3 regions of the Pseudoalteromonas sp. SCSIO_11900 genome follow, and region 2 is predicted to be linked to each of the others. Evidence: predicted binding sites of a transcription regulator. Region 2 holds the regulator's gene; each other region holds the start of a gene.

Region 1 (6,787 bases), 1.2 Mb from region 2:
AGTATGACTTTAATCCCTTAAATGCTTTGCGTGATTCAACGACTGTACACAGTTTTGGCATTTTAAAATTAATTCCCACCCTCTCAAGCTCTTTTTTAATAAAGCCATAATCAAAATTAACATTGTGAGCGACAAAAATACTACCCGAAAGCTTATTTAATAAAGTCGAAGCAATGTCGCTAAATATAGGCGCATCACTTACCATAGCATCGTTAATACCGGTTAGTTTGGTAATAAAACGAGGGATGGGCCGCTCTGGGTTTATCAGCGTAGTCCATGTGTCAACTATTTCGCCCTGCTTTACTTTAACAATACCAATTTCGGTAATGCGGTTACCGCCTTTGAGACCTCCTGTAGTTTCAATATCTACCACACTATAAATACGGTTAGGGTCTACATACCAGTTTACCGCTGCAATATTGACTTTAAAACCACTGTTTTTTAAATTATCGATGCTCACTAGCTGGTTTCTTTTAAGCTTGTCTCCGGGCGCTTTTACCTCTTCAAAATGAACGCTATTGTTATCAACAATCATTAAATCGGGATAACCATCTTTTAGCTGTCGGTAGTTTTTTGCCATATTTTTTAAATGCTGAAGTAAAGCCGTTATTGGGCTATTTAATATAAGCATCTCTACTGGCTTTAATACATCTTTGTGCCACCTAAATAAGCCATTTGGTTGCTCATAATACTTCGCGGCATGGTCACACACTAAACGCAGCAATTTCTGGGCACTACTACACGCAGCTAGCCGCGCTTCTATTTGTGAGGATTGATTTATATAAAATGTGTCTGTTTTTAACGCTTGCGGGAAAATATCAAATTCGTTACAAGGTGGTGTTGGGGTTTCAATAAAGAGCTCTTGCCAAAAAACCAGCGCAAATAAGCTTTGCCACAACGTATTTTCAGTATAAAAAACGTGTTTGCCTTGACGAGTGTAGTGCTCACTTACACCTAACTCAACATCGCCACGGTAAAGCTCATCAACTTCTATAATACAGCGTGTACTGGCTAACATTTCACTAAGCCGTGAGCGTGTTTGCTTGTTAAATTTTCGCATTAAAAAGTCATCCGCAAAGTACAATAACTCATCGGTGAGCGGATTTTCTATAATTTCCTCAAGTTGCGCCTTTACCCATTCTTTATTGCCTAAACGGTATTGCTCTCTTATTTGAATTTCTAGTGCGTGCGCATCGTCTTCGCAGGCATTAAGTAAATCAAACGCTAATACAGGGTTAGTTGTTTTTAGTTGCTTATAAAGTATGACCAATAACTTATTCTTTAGCTCTCGAGCTATAACTCCTATTGCTAATTCATTTATTAACTGTTTTGCTAGCGTCTCATTTTCATTGTCATCTTTCGCGTTTTTAACAGCTAACCGAAAACGGTTTAACACATAGTTAGATTGCGCTTCCTCAATTGAGTCAAAGCGAGACAAACTTTCATTATGCCCCTGCCTAACAGGAGTTACCCCTAAATCTCTTAGTACAAACCGGTTTTGATGATTAACATCACCGGCACTGAGCCTGCCAAGATACAAAAATTCAAAATACTCGTAATACTCTTCTCTATTATTGATCACGTACTGATTATACAAATGCGAAAGACGCTCTGGCTTAGATTCAAAAAATGAAATAGCGACTTCAACTAAACAACTTTTAGCCGCACTTTTTTTAAATAATGGTGGCAGCTCTTGTTGAGCTAACAACTCAATTAAGGCCGGCTTTGTTAGATGACTAAGCAGTTGCTTAGCGTCTGCTTGTGAGGGTTCACAGACTAACCCAGCTGTTTTTAAATTAAAAAGTGCCTGATAAGGCGAAATAATCTCTTCATAATTTAATGACTGAGTTTGCACTAAATAAGGTTTACGAGAATAAATACGTGCTAGCATGCATTGGCTTTGCTCGTCGAGCGTGTTTATTTTATTAATAAATGTAATGTGCTTTTGCTCAAGCAAATGCATACATTTATCACTCACAAAGCCTATTAGCTCTTTAAAATGTGCCAAATAATATTTTGCTGGTAACTCTTTTCTCATAAAAACCGCCTACACTGTATATAAAAACAGTATCTAGCATCTCATTATTTTTATCAACCCAATAAAAATTTTTTATGCATACGTATTACTATTGAAATATCTTTTTTAGCGTGATTACTCTGTGCTAAGGTTGCCCGCAAATTATTAGTGGTACTTTAACTTCATTACACATAATAAAAATTAGGATTGAACAACATGACAACACAGTATGCAGCTAAAGGTGTGCAAAGCGCACAGACAAAGTGCTCACTTTTATACGTTATTTTTATATCGGCTGTTGCCGCCATTGGTGGCTTTTTATTTGGTTTTGATTCAGGCGTTATAAATGGCACTGTATCGGCATTAGGTAATACATTTAACTCAAGCAGTGTAGCAACAGGGTTTAATGTTGCCTCTGTTTTACTTGGTTGTGCGCTGGGTGCTTTAGCTGCTGGCCCATTAGCTGACAAATTTGGCCGTCGCGCTATTATGATTGTCACTGCACTTATATTTGCTATCAGTGCATTTGGCTCTGGCATTGCTGATAGCTCAGCTGAGTTTATTTTTTACCGCTTATTTGGTGGATTAGGTATAGGTGCGGCATCTGTTTTAGCGCCGGCTTATATTGCAGAAGTAGCACCTGCCAGCTTACGCGGCCGTTTAGCAACACTGCAGCAGCTTGCTATTGTGCTGGGTCTGTTTGCTGCCTTTTTAAGTAACTACCTAATTGCTAATGCCGCAGGCGGTGCCGAGGGTATTTTACTGTTAGACTTAGCTGCATGGCGCTGGATGTTTTGGGCTGAACTGGTTCCTGCAGGCTTGTTTTTAATTGGGGTCTTGTTTATCCCTGAGTCACCGCGCTACTTAGTTGCACAAGGCAAGCTTAAACACGCTAAAACTGTATTTAATAAAATTTCAGACGATGATGCTGATGCGCAAATCAATGACGTAAAGCAGTCTCTGAAAAGCGATAAAAAACCAAGTATTCGCGATTTATTTATAGATGGCAGTAAAAAGGTACACCCTATTGTTTGGGTGGGTGTGGCCTTGTCAGTGTTTCAACAATTTGTTGGTATTAACGTGGTATTTTATTACGGTTCAGAGCTTTGGCAAGCCGCTGGTTTTGATGAATCACAATCACTATTTATTAATGTACTTGCCGGCACTACTAATATTTTATCGACCTTTATAGCTATTGCTTTGGTCGATAAAGTAGGTCGTAAGCCACTATTATTGGTAGGTAGTATAGGTATGTTTATTAGTTTAAGTGCACTTACCTACACCTTTGGCAGTGCAGGTCTTGATGAAGCGGGCAAGTTAGCACTTAGCGAAAATATGGGTACCTTTGCTTTAATAATGGCTAACCTGTTTGTGGTATTTTTTGGTTTAAGCTGGGGCCCAATTGTGTGGGTACTGCTTGGCGAAATGTTTAATAACCGCATCCGTGGTGCAGCGCTTGCAGTTGCTGCCAGTGCGCAGTGGATAGCTAACTTTGCTATTACTATGACCTTCCCGATTATGCTAGGTAGTATTGGTTTAGCAGGCGCCTATGGTTTTTACACTCTCTCGGCGTTTATTAGTGTGTTCTTTGTGGTTAAATACATTAAAGAAACACGCGGTATGAAATTAGAGTCAATGTAAATTACTTGGCTGGAGTAAAATAGCGCTTAAAAATGCTATTTTACTCCAACGTATTTATCTCTCCTTTGTAAGCCCTTTCATTTGCTTGTTCCTCATCTACAAACAATATGCTTTTTTAGTATATATAATCTTTTAAAGTTCTTTTTTAGAATATAAAAAGTTAGCTATTGTTCGCCAACTATCTCTACTTAGTCTCAATTTAAATGAAAAACAGTTACTCTCGGGCCTTATTTTCACCTCTGCGTTAAGCACATTTAATGTATTTGCAACGAATGGCTATTTTACTCATGGCTACGGTATGACTCACAAAGGCATGGCAGGTGCTGGTGTAGCGTTATCAGAAGAGTTAATGTCGGGTGCAAATAACCCGGCTACTTTTTCAGCTAATGGCACGCAAATGTCGGTAGGCATAGAATTATTTGCTCCTGAGCGTAACTACACCGCTGCAAAGGTCGATGAATACTTTACCAATGCACTGTATTTGGACGCAACAACCAAAAAAAGTGATAACAGCTTATTTGCAATTCCCGAATTTGCTATTGGCCATCAATTAAATGAGCGCATTAATATTGGCCTATTAGTTTACGGTAACGGCGGAATGAACACAGAATATGTGGCTGCTTCTGCCCCTCAAGGCACATTTTATGGCGGCACCACTGGTGTTGACTTAAAACAGTTATTTGTCAGTCCAACCATGAGCTATCAATTAAATGAACAAATACGCCTAGGTGTTTCTGCTATTTATGTAGTGCAACAATTTGAAGCACAAGGTTTGGCAAATTTTGCCGCCTTTTCGCAAAAGCCAGAGGCGCTGTCTAATAATGGCGTTGATACCAGCACAGGCATTGGAATGCAACTTGGGATCAGCCACATTATTAATTCGTCATTTAGCTGGGGCGCCAGTTACCGTTCATCAGCGTCTATGGATGAATTTGACCGTTACAGCGGCCTGTTTGCAGAGCAAGGCGGGTTTGATTTACCAAGCTCTATTCAGATCAGTACCGCTTGGCAGTTTTTACCATCGCACCAAGTGGTGTTTGATTGGCAAAAAATAAATTACAGTGAAGTAAAAAGTATCGCCAACCCTATTACTAATTTAATGTCAGCGCCACTAGGGGCTGAAGCCGGAGCAGGCTTTGGTTGACACGATATGAGTATTTATAAACTGGGTTATCAATGGCAACGCACTGAGCAACAAAAAATTAGGTTTGGTGCTTCTTATACTGAGCAACCCATTCCATCATCTGACATTTTATTTAATATTTTAGCGCCCGGTGTGCAAGAATGGCATTTTACAGTCGGCATTAGTCATGCGCTTAGTGACGCGGTGCAATTTAACGCAATGGCTTTTTATTCACCCTCTAAAAATGTGACAGGTGCAAACTATTTAGCGCCTAATCAACAACTATCAATTTCAATGGAACAATCAGGATTGGGTTTATCCCTTGCTTGGAGGATTTAAACGATGACAACCGAATTCACACCACTATCTGGGGCTATTGGCGGTGGTTTAATTGGTCTAGCCTGCGCGTTATTACTGGTTTTATTTGGTAAAGTAGCGGGAATTTCAGGGCTTATAAAATCAATTTTTAATCCACTGGCAGCAGCTTCTCGTTGGAAACTGTGTTTTGTGATGGGGTTATTACTAGCAGGTGTATTTATACAATTATTTGCCCCTGAGCTGTTAGTAGGCGAATTAAACTTATCGCCTTGGATGATTATTATTGCAGGGCTTTTGGTCGGTGCGGGGACCACGTTAGCGAATGGCTGCACGAGTGGTCACGGCGTATGTGGTATGTCTCGCTTTTCGGCCCGTTCATGGGTATCAACCTGTACGTTTATGGCAATCGCCATTATCACCGCTAATTTAGTAGGGTAAATCATGCACGCAATTATTACGCTTATTTTAGGGTTTGTATTTGGTTTGGGACTAATTATTAGTGGCATGACCAACCCAGATAAAGTGCTTAACTTTCTCACTTTTAATCAGCAATGGGACGGTAGCTTAATTATTGTTATGGCTGTTGCAATGACCATTATGATGGGCGCATGGTTTTGGCTCACTAAAAAAGGCACGCCGGTGTTTAACGACAAACTAAGCCTTAGCGATTTAAAAAAGGTCGATACGCGGTTAATTACTGGCTCTATTCTATTTGGTTTAGGTTGGGGCTTAAGCGGCGTGTGCCCGGGCCCCGGGCTTGTACAACTGGTATCACTTAAAACAGAGTTTTGGTTATTTTTTGCTTCCGTACTTGGCGGTATGTGGCTGACCAAAAAAATATAATATGAGTCGCCGAGCACGCCTCGGCCACTTAGCATACTAACCGTGATCTATGTTGTGTGCTCTTCAACTGCTGCTCAACTGAGTAAATTACCAATCACTGTATATAAATCATCGCTATTAATGGGTTTGGCTATAAAGTCATCCATACCAACAATTAAACAGCGCTGCTTATCTTCCTCATAAGCATTTGCAGTGATCGCCACTATAGGTACTCGTAAGCCGCTTTTAATTTCATTGGTTCTAATCGCGCGAGTGCATTCATAGCCATCCATGTTCGGCATTTGGCAATCCATTAAAATCAAATCAAACGACTGACTCTTCAAGACTTCAAGCGCCTTTAAGCCATCTTCAGCCATTGTTAAACTCGCTTTAGTAGGCTCAAGCATTTTTGCAATCACCTGTCGGTTAATCGCATTATCCTCTACCAACAGTATACGTTTATCCAAAAGACTGGGCTGCGAGGCTGTTTTTTTAGGTAACTTTGAGGGAGCCTCTGCTGATTCTGGCGCACTAATACTAAAGGTGAACGTACTACCTTTACCCTCTTCGCTGTGTAAATGAATTTCACCGTCCATCATCTTTATCAGCTTTTGAGAAATAGCCAGCCCCAACCCTGTTCCGCCATACTTGCGAGCAACGCCAACATCAGCTTGAGTAAACTCACTAAATAATAATGATTGCTGTGCCTTTGCAATACCAATACCGCTATCTTCAACGCTAACCTGAAGTTTATTATCGTTATAATCGAACGATAATCGCACAAAGCCTTGCTCTGTAAATTTATACGCATTAGAGAGTAAATTAATAATCACCTGATTTAAGCGTAATTCATCAACACTAATGTA
Region 2 (6,787 bases):
ATTTCACTGGGCTAATGGATTTAACGGTGCTTGAGGCATCATTACCTATTAGCGAAGGGGCATTTTATTTGTGTGGACCAGCATCATTTATGGCTTACGTAAAAGGCCAGCTACTTGATTTAGGTGTGCAAAGCTCAAATATTCACTACGAAATATTTGGACCACACCAAGCGTTTTAGATTAATTAAAAGCGTGTGTTACACACTTTTAATTTAAACTTACAGCTTTTTACTATTTGTGTTGGCAGCATAAGCTTGTTGTTGCCAAGCATTAAATAGCTTTTGTTGTTTAGCTGAAATTTTTAAACCATACGTTTTTTGCATGTAAGCGTACGCATCGGCAATGCGTTTACGTGCATGAACAGGCGGTTCAACAACACGTTGTTTAAAATTAACTTTAACCTCACAACGACCATATTGCGTCGCGTTTTGGGCTAACATGCCAAAGCGGTAGTTTGAGCGATCGGCGTTAATTTCACCAATTGCAGGGGCTAAATTGTTTATATCGGCTTCCATCAAGCGAAACTTAGCGCTAACTTTGCGGCAGTTTTTACGCCCACCATCTTGCCAGCATTGTAACTGGTGACCAAATTCCCATGCAGGGACAATATGTTCCCATTCAATTCGCAATGCACGTTGATTTACTTTGCCTGAGCGGGTTAGTGTGTTGCGAGGCACGTAGCCACAATGGGTAGGGTCGGGTACTAACTTTTTGCCTTGTTTTTTTATATCGCAACCACAATAAATACTTTTAGCGTTTTCGGGAAGGGTATTAATTAAGTGCTTTTTGGCACTCGAAAACCGCGTAAATTGTTCGCCCATTGCTGAAAAACAAGCACAGCAAGCCAACAAAGCTAAAATAAACCGAATCATATCCATCACATACGTGAACTACAGGAGCGGCTAGTTTAAGGCCTAGAATAAAAAAGTAAACCGCCGCCGGCATGCTTTAATTTTAATTTGCGTATTTTGTAGAGGGCGTTTTTTAGGAGTAAATAGTGGGCAATATTCAGAGGCTAACGCTAAAAACGCGTTAATGCAGTGATTCTTGCGTTGTTGATTTGGTATAACGGTAAAACTGCGTTAAAGTTTGCAATGAAATTAATAGAGGGTAAAAACGAGATAATGTCGGAAATTCAATTTTTAAATGTAGATCTAGAGCTTGAGTCAAAGCAAGATATTAGCGTATTAGTTGCTGATTTAAAAAAGGTCGCAACTATTTTACATTATGATAAAGACGAATACCGTCAACTTGCTCGCATTGAGGTTGCAGGTGAAATAACCACGCCAGATAAAGCGATTAATCACTTGTGCGAGTTAATCGAGTCGTGTTCACGCAATGCATTAAAGCAATGGTTGAGTTGTTCACGCAGAACATTCGATATGGGTTTTGAGTCTGGCACTTCGCCAAAATGCTTTAACCAAGCTTTACATGCAGATACCTTGTTACGTATATCTGCAATTGGTGCAGGTGTGGAAATTACTATTTACCCTCTCGAAAAGTAATTTAACCTCAACCTTGGTTAACAGATTTACTAGCCTTTTCGCTCTACTACGGCTGCGGTCATACGTGATACGCAGCAAAGCTCATTGCGGCTATTGGTTATTTTAATATCCCAAACCGAGCTGCGTTTGCCGATATGATAAGCTCTCGCTGTGGCCGTTAATGTGCCATTGCGTGATGCCTTTAAATGACTTGCACTGATCTCTTGGCCAACACAATAAAACCGATTGAAATCAACCACAAAATTAGCGGCATAACTTGCTACTGTTTCAGCAAGTACCACATTTGCGCCACCATGAACGATACCCATAGGGTTATGATGCTCTGGAATTGCCGGCATAGTTGCCACTAAGTAGTCATCACCAATTTCACTGATCTCTATTCCCATGGTTTTCATGAGTGTCCCTTGGCCTGTAATACCTTGATCTAATTGCTTACAAAACTCTAATGTAATCGGTTGATGCCAAATACTCATGCTAGCTCCTTGGATAAGTAATCGAGAATTAAAATTTATTAATATGATAATGCGTTGCTAATAATTACATTTATTACCCTGCTTTTAAAGTAGGTTATTGTTTGATGATAACGGCATATAAGGCATTAATTTATATTTGCGATTTTTAAATAACTGTATATACTCACAGTTAATTGTACTGTATGGAAAACCAGTTGTATGCGACCATTAACGAAACGCCAAGCGCAAATACTCGAACTCATTAAAGTGTTTATTAAAGACACTGGTATGCCTCCTACACGTGCCGAAATTGCACAAACACTGGGTTTTAAAAGTGCAAATGCTGCAGAAGAACACTTAAAAGCATTGGCCAAAAAAGGTGTTATTAAAATGAAGCCAGGCGCGAGTCGCGGAATTCAGCTTGTTGAAGAAGAGGAGCCAGAGCAGTTAGGCTTACCTTTAATTGGCAGGGTGGCTGCCGGTGAGCCAATATTGGCGCAACAGCATGTAGAAAGCCACTGTAAAATTGACCCTTTAATGTTTAAACCTGCGGCCGATTTTTTATTGCGTGTTAACGGTATGAGTATGAAAGACATTGGTATTATGGATGGTGATTTACTTGCTGTGCATAAAACCCAAGTTGCCGAAAATGGACAAGTTATTGTTGCCCGTGTTGACGACGATGTAACCGTGAAGCGTTTAGAAAAAGCGGGCAGAAAAGTACTCTTACATGCTGAAAATGATGAGTTTTCAGCTATTGAGGTCGATTTAGAAAATGAGTCGTTCAATATTGAAGGCTTAGCGGTAGGTGTTATTCGTAACGCTGACTGGATGTAGTATTAAAGCATAATTTAGCGCTTAATAGTGATTAGGCGCTGGGTTTGTTAGCAGCACAATGTCTAACTTATCAAATGTATGACTATATGTTGTTAAGTGCTCCCCCTATCATAAATAAAATCACTAAATACTTTATAAATAAACAAATTTACTCTGCTTTTTTAAGTTAACAATTTTTTATATTTCTATCCTGTAATTTCAATACACCCCTTACTAAACCTGACTCTTAGATTAATTGCCTGACTAGTTGCTATTTTTTTAGCTGCGCATTTTAAAAAATACACCTTGTTTATTTTTCATACTCACCTTGCTTATTGTTTATTTTTTAACTAGTTATTAAAGAGCTGGAATAAAAATAACTCACAGCTTAGTCGTTTTGAGAACACACATTTACTAAATCCAGCACCCTTATAAAAAATAAAAATAACGAATAGGCGTTTAAGCCGTATGCCTCTTCGCTTTGCGTCAGCAATAGCATCAAAGGAGCCGTCACATGGGTAAGCTGAGTTCTTCCTTGTGGCTTATATTGTTTGTTTTTTCGCAGAATGTGCTTGCTAATAGCCAATATAATATGCGTAAAGGCGTAACCGATATAAGTAATAATGTATACCAACTGCACATGACTATTTTTTTAATATGTTGTGTGATTGGGGTGATCGTGTTTGCCATTATGTTTTGGGCACTCATTCATCATCGCAAATCTAAAGGGGCTGTCCCTGCCCAATTCCATGAAAGCACCAAAGTAGAAATACTGTGGACTGCGATCCCTTTTGTCATATTAATTGTTATGGCCATTCCTGCGACTAAAACCTTAATTGCCATGGAGGATGCCAGCAAAGCTGATCTCACCATTAAAATTACAGGCTCACAGTGGAAGTGGCATTACGAGTATATGGGGGAGGACGTTGAGTTTTATTCCATGCTAGCTACCCCTCAAAATGAAATAACCAACCTTGCTGATAAAAACCCGAATTATTTACTCGAGGTCGATAAACCGCTGGTACTACCAATTAATCAAAAAGTACGTTTTTTAATGACTTCAGATGATGTTATTCACTCATGGTGGGTGCCTGACTTTGCCGTTAAAAAAGATGCAAACCCTGGGTTTATTAACGAAACATGGACCAATATTAATGAGGTTGGTACTTACCGTGGGCAGTGTGCAGAGCTTTGCGGTAAAGATCATGGTTTTATGCCTGTTGTGGTAGAAGCTAAAACAGAAGAAGACTTCAAAACGTGGTTAGCAGAGGCTAAACAAGCCAAGCAAAAAGCAGCTGAAGCAGACGCTGCGTTATTAGACCAAGTTGTACCAAAAGAAGAGCTGATGGCGCTTGGTGAGCAGGTTTATATGGCGAGCTGCGCGGCGTGCCATCAGCCAACAGGATTAGGCTTGCCGGGTGTTTTTCCGGCTCTTAAAGGCAGCCCAATAGTCATAGGTGATATCAAAGGGCATATAGATATTTTGCTCCATGGTAAACCAGGTACGGCTATGCAGTCTTTCGCAAAGCAATTATCAATCAAGCAAATAGCAGCTGTTATTACCTATAAACGCAACGCGTGGGGTAATGACACTGGTGATGTAATTCAACCGAGCGAGATACAAGCGGCACTGGATGCTGATGGGGAGGCTAAATAATGAGTAGCATTGCAGAACAACCTAATACCAATGAGGCTCATCATGCCCATCAACCTGCCACAGGCTTTAAACGCTGGTTATTTACAACCAACCATAAAGATATAGGTAGCTTATATTTAATTTTTTCACTCACCATGTTTTTAATTGGTGGGGCAATGGCGATGGTTATTCGAGCTGAGTTATTTCAGCCGGGCCTACAACTGGTTGATCCTCACTTTTTTAATCAAATGACCACAGTGCATGGTTTAATAATGGTGTTTGGTGCGGTTATGCCAGCCTTTACCGGCTTGGCAAACTGGATGATCCCGCTAATGATTGGTGCGCCAGATATGGCCTTACCGAGAATGAATAACTGGAGCTTTTGGATTTTACCGTTTGCGTTTTTAATCCTATTAGCTTCATTATTTATGCCTGGTGGTGGCCCTGCATTTGGTTGGACCTTTTACGCGCCGCTTTCCACCACTTATAGTAACGACAACACAGCAATGTTTGTATTTGCTGTGCATATTATGGGTATTAGTTCGATTATGGGGGCCATTAATGTGGTGGTCACCATAGTAAATATGCGTGCTCCGGGTATGACGTGGATGAAGCTGCCGTTATTTGTGTGGACATGGTTGATCACGGCGTTTTTACTTATTGCAGTTATGCCGGTACTTGCTGGTGCAGTTACTATGGTGCTCACCGATAAATACTTCGCGACCAGTTTCTTTGATGCCGCTGGTGGTGGCGATCCGGTGATGTTCCAACATATTTTTTGGTTTTTTGGTCACCCTGAAGTTTATATTATGATTTTGCCTGCCTTTGGCATTATTTCTACGATTGTTCCCACCTTTTCACGTAAAAAACTATTTGGTTATGCCTCTATGGTGTATGCCACCTCCTCCATTGCCTTGTTGAGCTTTATTGTGTGGGCGCATCATATGTTTACCACTGGTATGCCCGTGGCGGGTGAGTTGTTTTTTATGTACGCGACTATGCTGATATCGGTACCTACCGGCGTAAAAGTATTTAACTGGGTAGCGACTATGTGGCGCGGGTCTATTAGCTTTGAAGTGCCAATGCTGTTTAGTATCGCATTTATTGTGTTGTTTACTTTAGGTGGTTTTTCGGGATTGATGCTAGCGATTACACCTGCCGATTTCCAATATCATGATACCTATTTTGTGGTTGCACACTTTCATTATGTACTCGTAACGGGCGCGGTGTTTTCTATTATGGCGGGGGCTTATTATTGGCTGCCAAAATGGACCGGAAACATGTTCAATATTACCTTAGCAAAATGGCATTTTTGGTTGTCGTTAATAAGTGTAAATGTGCTGTTTTTCCCAATGCATTTTGTGGGGTTAGCCGGTATGCCACGCCGTATTCCAGATTATGCGCTACAGTTTGCTGATTTTAACGCCATTATTAGTATAGGTGGGTTTGCCTTTGGTTTATCGCAATTATTATTTGTGGTGGTTGTGTATAAATGTGCAAAAGGGGGCGACAAAGTGCCTGCAAAAGTTTGGGATGGAGCTGAGGGGCTTGAATGGGAAGTTGATTCACCTGCGCCTTATCATACCTTCTCAACGCCGCCGGATATTAAATAATGACTCACTTGCCGTTATTAAAAAAGCTGGTGGTGATTTGCATTGCAATGTTTGCATTTGCATTTGCCATGGTCCCTTTGTATGACGTGTTTTGCGATATAACGGGGCTTAATGGTAAGCCCTCGTTAGAGCAGGCACAGCAAAGTACCTTGGTCACTGAAAATAGAGAAGTCAGCGTTAGTTTCACTACGCATGCGCAAAGTGGTGCGCCTTTTGAAGTTAAATCTAAAGAGTACAGTGTAGATGTAAAGCCTGGGGCCATGCGTGAAGTTAAGTTTAGCGCTAAAAATAACAGCAATGAAGATAAAGTAATGCAGGCTATACCGTCGGTAGCACCAGGAAAAGCGGCCAAGTATTTACACAAAATAGCGTGTTTTTGCTTTGATCAGCAACCGTTAAAGGCAGGTGAAGAGCTGGAGTTTACATTATTGTTTTATGTAGATACTGAATTACCCAGTGATGTAGAAGAGTTAACCCTGTCTTATACCGTATTTGATATTAGCGAGAGGCTAGTAGCCAGTAATAACTAGCTTATAAAACTGGTGAAAAACTAGGAGCAAATAAAATGAATCAAAAATATGAACATTATTATGTACCAGAGCAAAGTCCATGGCCAATAGTTGGGGCAGTTGCGTTATTTTTTATTGCGGTAGGCGCAGCCTTAACCGTAATGGATATGGGCAAAGAGGGTGGTAATGGCGTTTACTTGTTATACGTAGGTATAGCTGTACTACTTTACATGCTGTTTAGCTGGTTTAAAAATGT
Region 3 (6,787 bases), 1.0 Mb from region 2:
TTAATTATAAAATCTCAAGAGTCATTATTTGGATTACAAGCCTGTTATTACTTTTTTAAGTGGAGGCGAATTTGGAAACAGGAATGATTATTTCACTGGCATTGTACTTTATTGTAATGCTAGGAATAGGGCTATACGCATATAAGCAATCTACCAGTGATATTTCAGGGTATATGCTTGGTGGTCGTAATTTAGCCCCCAGTGTTGCGGCCTTATCAGCGGGTGCATCAGACATGAGTGGTTGGTTATTAATGGGCCTACCTGGTGCAATGTATTTATTTGGGTTGAGTAAAGTTTGGATTGCAATTGGTTTAGTATTAGGTGCATGGGCAAACTATTTTCTGGTCGCCCCAAGGCTGCGTGTTTATACTGAAAAAGCCAATGACTCCATTACTATTCCTGATTACTTTGCAAACCGTTTTGATGACAACAAAAATATACTACGTGTTATCTCTGCAATAGTAATTATTGTTTTCTTTACCTTATACACTTCATCGGGTGTTGTTGCCGGTGGTAAGTTATTTGAAAACTCATTTCAAATGAGCTACGAAATGGGCTTATACATCACCACAGGTGTGGTAGTGGTTTATACCTTATTTGGTGGTTTTTTAGCGGTTAGCCTTACAGACTTTGTGCAAGGCTGTATCATGTTTATTTCGTTGTTAGCAGTGCCAATTGCCACTTATATGATGCTTGACCAACCATTTATGGATACCTTAGCAAATGCAAATTATCAGCAGTTACTAAGCTCGCCTAAAGCAAGCGAAATTCATTCTTTAAGTATGCTTGACTGGTTTGCTGGTGGTTCTACCATTGCTATTATTTCTGCAATGGCATGGGGTTTAGGTTACTTTGGTCAGCCTCATATTATTGTTCGTTTCATGTCTGTTCGTTCAGTAAAAGAAATGCCAACCATGCGTCGTATTGGTATGTCTTGGATGACCTTATCTGCCATTGGTGCAGTATTTACCGGTTTATTCGGTGCTGCATACATGATTGAAAATCAAATGCCAATTGCCGATAAAGAAACAATTTTCTTAGTATTGGCTGAATTAATTTTCCACCCGTTAATTGCAGGTTTCCTACTGGCTGCTATTTTAGCTGCGATTATGAGTACGATTTCATCGCAATTATTGGTGTGTTCAAGTTCGTTAACTGAAGACTTCTACAAGATTTACTTAAACCGTGATGCCTCGCAAACTGAGCTGGTATTAGTAGGGCGTATTAGCGTAATACTGGTTGCGTTATTTGCTATTTACCTAGCGTATGACCGTAATAGTTCAATACTTGATTTAGTTAGCAACGCGTGGGCAGGTTTTGGTGCTGCATTTGGTCCTCTTGTCTTATTTAGTCTTTACTGGAAACGTATGAACTTAAAAGGGGCTATTAGCGGTATGGTTATTGGTGCTTTAACAGTGCTTGTATGGATTTATGCGCCTATTACCATTAATGGTGAGAGCTTAAGCAGTGTAATTTATGAAATCGTCCCAGGCTTCATTTTAGCGAGTATTGCTATTGTGGTAGGAAGCCTCGTAACAGCTGAACCGAAAAAAGAAATTACTGATCTGTTTGATGAAGTTGAATCGTCATTGTAAGTGATTAGCTAACGTAAAGTTTTGGTTTAAAAAAATGCCAACCAGTTTAACTGGTTGGCATTTTTTTATTGACTGACTTGTAACAATAGCAAATTGTGATGTCTTACTCGCTTCTCGTTATTATTACTTAAAGACATAAAAAAACTGAATACGAATCACGAATTCAGTTTCATAAATTAGTAGTGCGGCTTATAAGCTGCATACTATTTTTTAGATTAGCTCGCTGCTTTATCTTTTATATCAGCAACGTTATCTGACTTTGCTTTTTTAGCTTTTGCAGGTACTTCTTTAGCCCCCTTAAGTACCGCCATAAAGTCGTCTTTACTTTTCGCAATCTCAAGTGCAAGCGACTCAACTTGTTGTTCACTTAGTGGCACATCTACTTTTTCAAGCATGAGTTCTAGTGACTCGGCAATATCGAGCATTTTGTCATAGGCATCAGCTTCTTTTTTAGTAGTAAACGTCATGCGCTCGACTCCGTTTCGTTCTACAACATATTTAACAACAACAGCCATGATTTCTCCTGCTTACTTACGTGGCAATATGATTATTTTAAATCATTAGATTACTGTTTTTATATACAGTACAAGCTTGCGCGTGGTTTTGCAAGCTTTAGCCTTAGTTTATCTGCAGCTTGGTTGACAATAAAGAGTAACTCTACTTTATTTATTAAGTCACTTTATAACGCGTTGCAGTAAAGGAGTCGCAAGGAGTGATTGTTACCGTTAGTACTTAGTAACCACAACGTTATCTAAAAGTGCTGGGTGTAAGTAATCAATGAATGTTCATGTAGGAACGTAAAAGGAAATAGTATGAAATTAATTAAAATAATCTCGTTAGCAGCTGCTTTATGTTTATTACCTATGGGTACCACCTTTGCGCAAAGCGATATGCTATCAGAGCAGATGCAATCAGAGCAGATGCAATCAGCCATGGTTAATATTAATACTGCTGATTTAAAACAGTTAATCAAGTTACCAGGTGTCGGTAAGAAAAAGGCACAGGCAATTATCGATTATAGAGAAGCTAATGGTGATTTCGCATCACTTGAAGATCTAGCTAAAGTAAAAGGGGTGGGTAAAAAAATGCTAGCCAAACTTAATGGAAAGGTGGCGTTTTAACTTAAAAGGGCGCTATGCGCCCTGATCAAACTGTTTTAAGGCAGCACCAAGGTGCTTTTTAGCAAAGTTAATATCTACTGGTGCGGTTAGTAGCGGGTAGCTCAACCCAGCTACAATTAAAAAGGGCACCAGTAACCAACCTTCAAAAAGGGTAAATATTAAAAAGAATGGGCTTAATAGCATAAGCTTTACAATACGCATTAACACTCTGTCACTAGGAGAGAGCATACTTAACGAGATCGCAATAACGGTTTGTCTTTGACGAACTTTTAAGTGTTTAAGCTCATCAACTTGGCTTGAAAAAAAAGTAAACATATTAAAGTGACTTTTTAGTAATTAATCGACTGGCCACTAATATAAACAGTGTGGCGGTAAAGAGTACAAAAATAATTTCCATCCATGCTGGCATACTTAAGCTAGCAAATTGCCAATCTATGTTTCCGCAATCACCGGTTGCCTCAAAAAATTGCGGTATCCAATGATGTAATGGCATAAACTCTGGAAAATTTGGCTCAAATTCACAGCTAAATGCAAATGGGTCTGTGGTTGTTTGCATTTCAATGTGTTCACGAGCTATTAGTAGCCCCCATACACTTGAAATCCCCCATGTTGTATAGGCAACAATACGGAGTACGAGGTTGTTTGGTTTACTGGCGCCAATAATACCTGCAAAAAGTAAACCTAATACCGCGGTGCGTTGGTAAATACACATAATGCACGGTGCTAACCCCATGTTGTATTGAAAAAAGAGCGCGATGACTTCAAGCAGAAAAACAATCCCACTGAATAATAACCAAGGTGTACGTTGAGTACTTAGATTAGCAAGCCAGTTCATAACAAATCCGTATTTAAATAAGGGCTTAGATTATGACGTAGGATAAACAGCGGAGCAAGTAAAAGGGAGGAGCTATGAAATTTCCTAGCTCCTCAAAGTCGGGGAAGTTCTTAATGCCCAGAATTCGCTACAGGGATGTGGTGTTGTATTATCCCCCAGTCATAAAACAAACTGGTTATTTCACTCAAGCCAAAATAAGTCGCGCTTAACCCAACAAAGGTAAGCACAAAAGTGTAAGGTAAAGCCATATACACCATTCGACCGTAAGATAGGCGTAACACGGGAGCTAGTGTTGATGTCAGTAAGAATAAGAAAGCAGCTTGACCATTAGGGGTGGCCACGCTGGGTAAGTTTGTGCCGGTGTTTATCGCCACTGCAAGTAAATCAAATTGGTCTCGAGTTATTTGACCTGCTTTTAGAGCTGCAGCAACTTCATTTATATATACAGTGCCGACAAATACATTATCACTGACCATTGAAAGCAATCCGTTAGCGATAAAAAACATCACCAATTGTAAGTGCCCTTCAAATGTTAGTACCCAAGTAATCACAGGAGTAAAGAGTTGTTGATCGATGATTACTGCAACCACACTAAAAAATACACAAAGTAGTGTCGTGAAGGGGAGGGCTTCTTCAAAGGCTTTACCGAGTTGGTGCTCTTCTATTATGCCGGCCGACGACGTGGCTAAAATAATGACCGATAAACCAATTAAGCCCACGGTTGCTAAATGTAACGCTAAGCCAGTAATTAACCAGATAGCGATAAGTGCTTGAATTGTGAGGTTAACTCTATCGCGTTTGGTGCGTTTTTTATCAAGTGTTTGTGCATGGTTTTTTAAAATAGCATGAATTGTTTCTGGCAGTTTTGCCCCATAGCCAAAGGTTTTTGTTTTTTCTAATAAAAAGGTCGTTAATAAGCCCGCAAAAAGCACGGGTAAAGAAACGGGCAGCATTCTTAAAAAGAACTCACCAAATAGCCAACTTGCTCGCTCTGCAATAATTAAGTTTTGTGGTTCACCAACCATAGTACACACGCCGCCAAGTGCGGTCCCAATCGAGGCATGCATGAGTAAATTACGTAAAAAAGCACGAAACTCTTCAAGCTCTTGACGGTTTACCTCTTTTACTTGGTTATCATCGTTAATATCGTGCTCACTGATAAAATCTTTTCCTGAAGCCACCTTGTGATAAATACTATAAAAGCCCATGGCCACCGCAATAACAACTGCCATTACAGTCAGGGCATCCAAAAAAGCTGATAAAAACGCAGCAGCTATTGCAAAGGCGAGCGATAAAACGGTCTTACTTCTTACTGAAACCACTAACTTGGTAAAAATATACAGCAGCAGATCTTTCATGAAATAAATACCGGCAACCATAAAAATAAGTAATAAAAGCACATCTAGGTTTTGTGCTATTTCATGTTCAACTTGCATGGTTGATGTCATACCAATTAATAGTGCCTCAATGGCAAGTAGACCACCAGGTTGCAGTGGGTAACACTTGAGCGCCATGGCCAGTGTAAAAATAAACTCAATAACCAGTACCCAGCCAGATAAATAAGGGTTTAATTGAAACAGCAGCGGGTTAATTATTAAAAATGCAATAATGGTGTATTTATACCATTGAGGTGCTTTACCTAAAAAATTTATAAATATTGCAGATGGGACACTCTGTTGCATGATTTTTCCCTAGGAAGGCGTTTAATAGTCTGGTTAATGTCATTAACTTAGTCCAGCCTATAGAGGGTGTAAACAACTAAATAATAATAGTCAAAGTGTCTGGTATGAATAATAGGTTGGCATTCATATTGTGTTTAAAACCTATCGGTAAAACTAGCGAATCATACAAGTAAAGTTGCCTTTTTAATCACATACCTAGGTAATTTAACTTACTTTACTTGTTAGTTGTGGCTTGTCTGGTACAATCAGTCAGTTAATCGTATGTAGCGATGTGATGTGAATTAATTCGAGTAGGAATTGAATGAGAATTTTTAAAGCGAAAAGCCCAGCAGGATTTGCTGAAGAATACATAGTAGAGTCAATCTGGAATGGTGATTTTCCTCCAGGTTCAATTCTGCCTGCTGAGCGTGAACTCTCAGAGTTAATTGGTGTTACTAGAACCACATTACGTGAAGTATTACAACGATTAGCCAGAGACGGTTGGTTAACAATACAACATGGTAAACCTACTCGCGTTAATAATTTTTGGGAAACCTCAGGATTAAATATCCTTGAAACACTGGCACGTTTAGATGAAGATAAAATGCCAGAGCTAACCGATCAGTTACTTTCAGCACGTACTAATATCAGCGCAATTTATACCCGTGCAGCTATAAAACTTGCACCAGAGCGTGTTATCGAAATTTTATCACAAAGCGATGAATTAGAAGACAGCGCGCAAGCGTTTGCAGATTATGATTATAAAGTTCATCATGAATTAGCTGTTGCCGGTAACAATCGCATTTATGTGCTCATCCTTAATGGCTTTAAAGGTTTTTATTCTAAGATTGGTTGTCATTACTTTTCAGATCCTCGCACTCGCGAGCTTGCACGCCAGTTTTATAAAGACTTAACAAAGCTTGCTGAGAATAAAGAGCATGATGGTGCAATATTCATGATGCGTAAATATGGTCATCAAACCGGTGAAATATGGCAACATATTCGCGGTGATATGCCTAGCGATATTATGGATTAGTAAAAAAACCTGCTTTAAGCAGGTTTTTTATGATTAAAAATCAGTCCATTTATCAAGCGTTCGCTATTTTAGAACGATGCTATCTATAAATACGATTGTTAATTTATTTTTGATACCCATAGAATAACGTTTAATTAAATATGGTTGCTATTGTAATTTTAAAATTAGTGCCCATATTAGTAATCAGTATTGCGTAAGCAATTGACAATAAACTCAAAATATTTGGAGAATAAAATGGGTGTATTAGTAGGCCGCCAGGCACCAGACTTTACCGCTGCAGCTGTTCTAGGTAACGGTGAGATTGTAGATAGCTATAACCTTCACGAAAAAATCAAAGGTAAAAAAGCAGTAATCTTTTTCTACCCACTAGATTTCACTTTTGTATGTCCTTCTGAGCTTATTGCTTTTGATAAGCGTTATGCAGAATTCCAAAAACGTGGTGTAGAAGTAATTGGTGTTTCAATCGATTCACAGTTCTCACACAACGCATGGCGTAACACGGCTGTAGCAGACGGCGGTATTGGTAAAGTTCAATACGC

Evidence for each region. Region 2 encodes LexA, which represses DNA repair genes until DNA is damaged. Its sites were predicted from a motif close to TACTGTATNNNNATACAGTA; they were not measured.
Region 1: BG00_RS08995 (exonuclease domain-containing protein) is a predicted target of LexA. The motif match lies at 2,051-2,070, and genes of this name have one in related genera.
Region 3: BG00_RS08105 (YebG family protein) is a predicted target of LexA. The motif match lies at 2,162-2,181, and genes of this name have one in related genera.

Annotation. Positions count from the first base shown of each region.
Region 1 is NZ_KK070023.1:1,932,896-1,939,682, reverse strand. It holds gene BG00_RS08995 (exonuclease domain-containing protein) at 1-2,038, opposite strand, end outside; gene BG00_RS08990 (sugar porter family MFS transporter) at 2,234-3,658, shown strand; gene BG00_RS08985 (OmpP1/FadL family transporter) at 3,825-4,802, shown strand; gene BG00_RS18050 (hypothetical protein) at 4,809-5,120, shown strand; gene BG00_RS08980 (YeeE/YedE family protein) at 5,124-5,537, shown strand; gene BG00_RS08975 (DUF6691 family protein) at 5,541-5,942, shown strand; partial or broken gene BG00_RS08970 (response regulator) at 6,017-6,787, opposite strand, start outside.
Region 2 is NZ_KK070023.1:725,546-732,332, reverse strand. It holds gene hmpA (NO-inducible flavohemoprotein) at 1-179, shown strand, start outside; gene BG00_RS03425 (endonuclease) at 219-872, opposite strand; gene BG00_RS03420 (hypothetical protein) at 1,125-1,505, shown strand; gene BG00_RS03415 (PaaI family thioesterase) at 1,535-1,978, opposite strand; gene lexA (transcriptional repressor LexA) at 2,177-2,794, shown strand; gene coxB (cytochrome c oxidase subunit II) at 3,288-4,430, shown strand; gene ctaD (cytochrome c oxidase subunit I) at 4,430-6,022, shown strand; gene BG00_RS03395 (cytochrome c oxidase assembly protein) at 6,022-6,552, shown strand; gene BG00_RS03390 (cytochrome c oxidase subunit 3) at 6,588-6,787, shown strand, end outside.
Region 3 is NZ_KK070023.1:1,744,148-1,750,934, forward strand. It holds gene putP (sodium/proline symporter PutP) at 84-1,595, shown strand; gene BG00_RS08105 (YebG family protein) at 1,811-2,110, opposite strand; gene BG00_RS08110 (ComEA family DNA-binding protein) at 2,408-2,716, shown strand; gene BG00_RS08115 (hypothetical protein) at 2,729-3,031, opposite strand; gene dsbB (disulfide bond formation protein DsbB) at 3,033-3,551, opposite strand; gene nhaB (sodium/proton antiporter NhaB) at 3,662-5,233, opposite strand; gene fadR (fatty acid metabolism transcriptional regulator FadR) at 5,535-6,248, shown strand; gene BG00_RS08135 (peroxiredoxin) at 6,483-6,787, shown strand, end outside.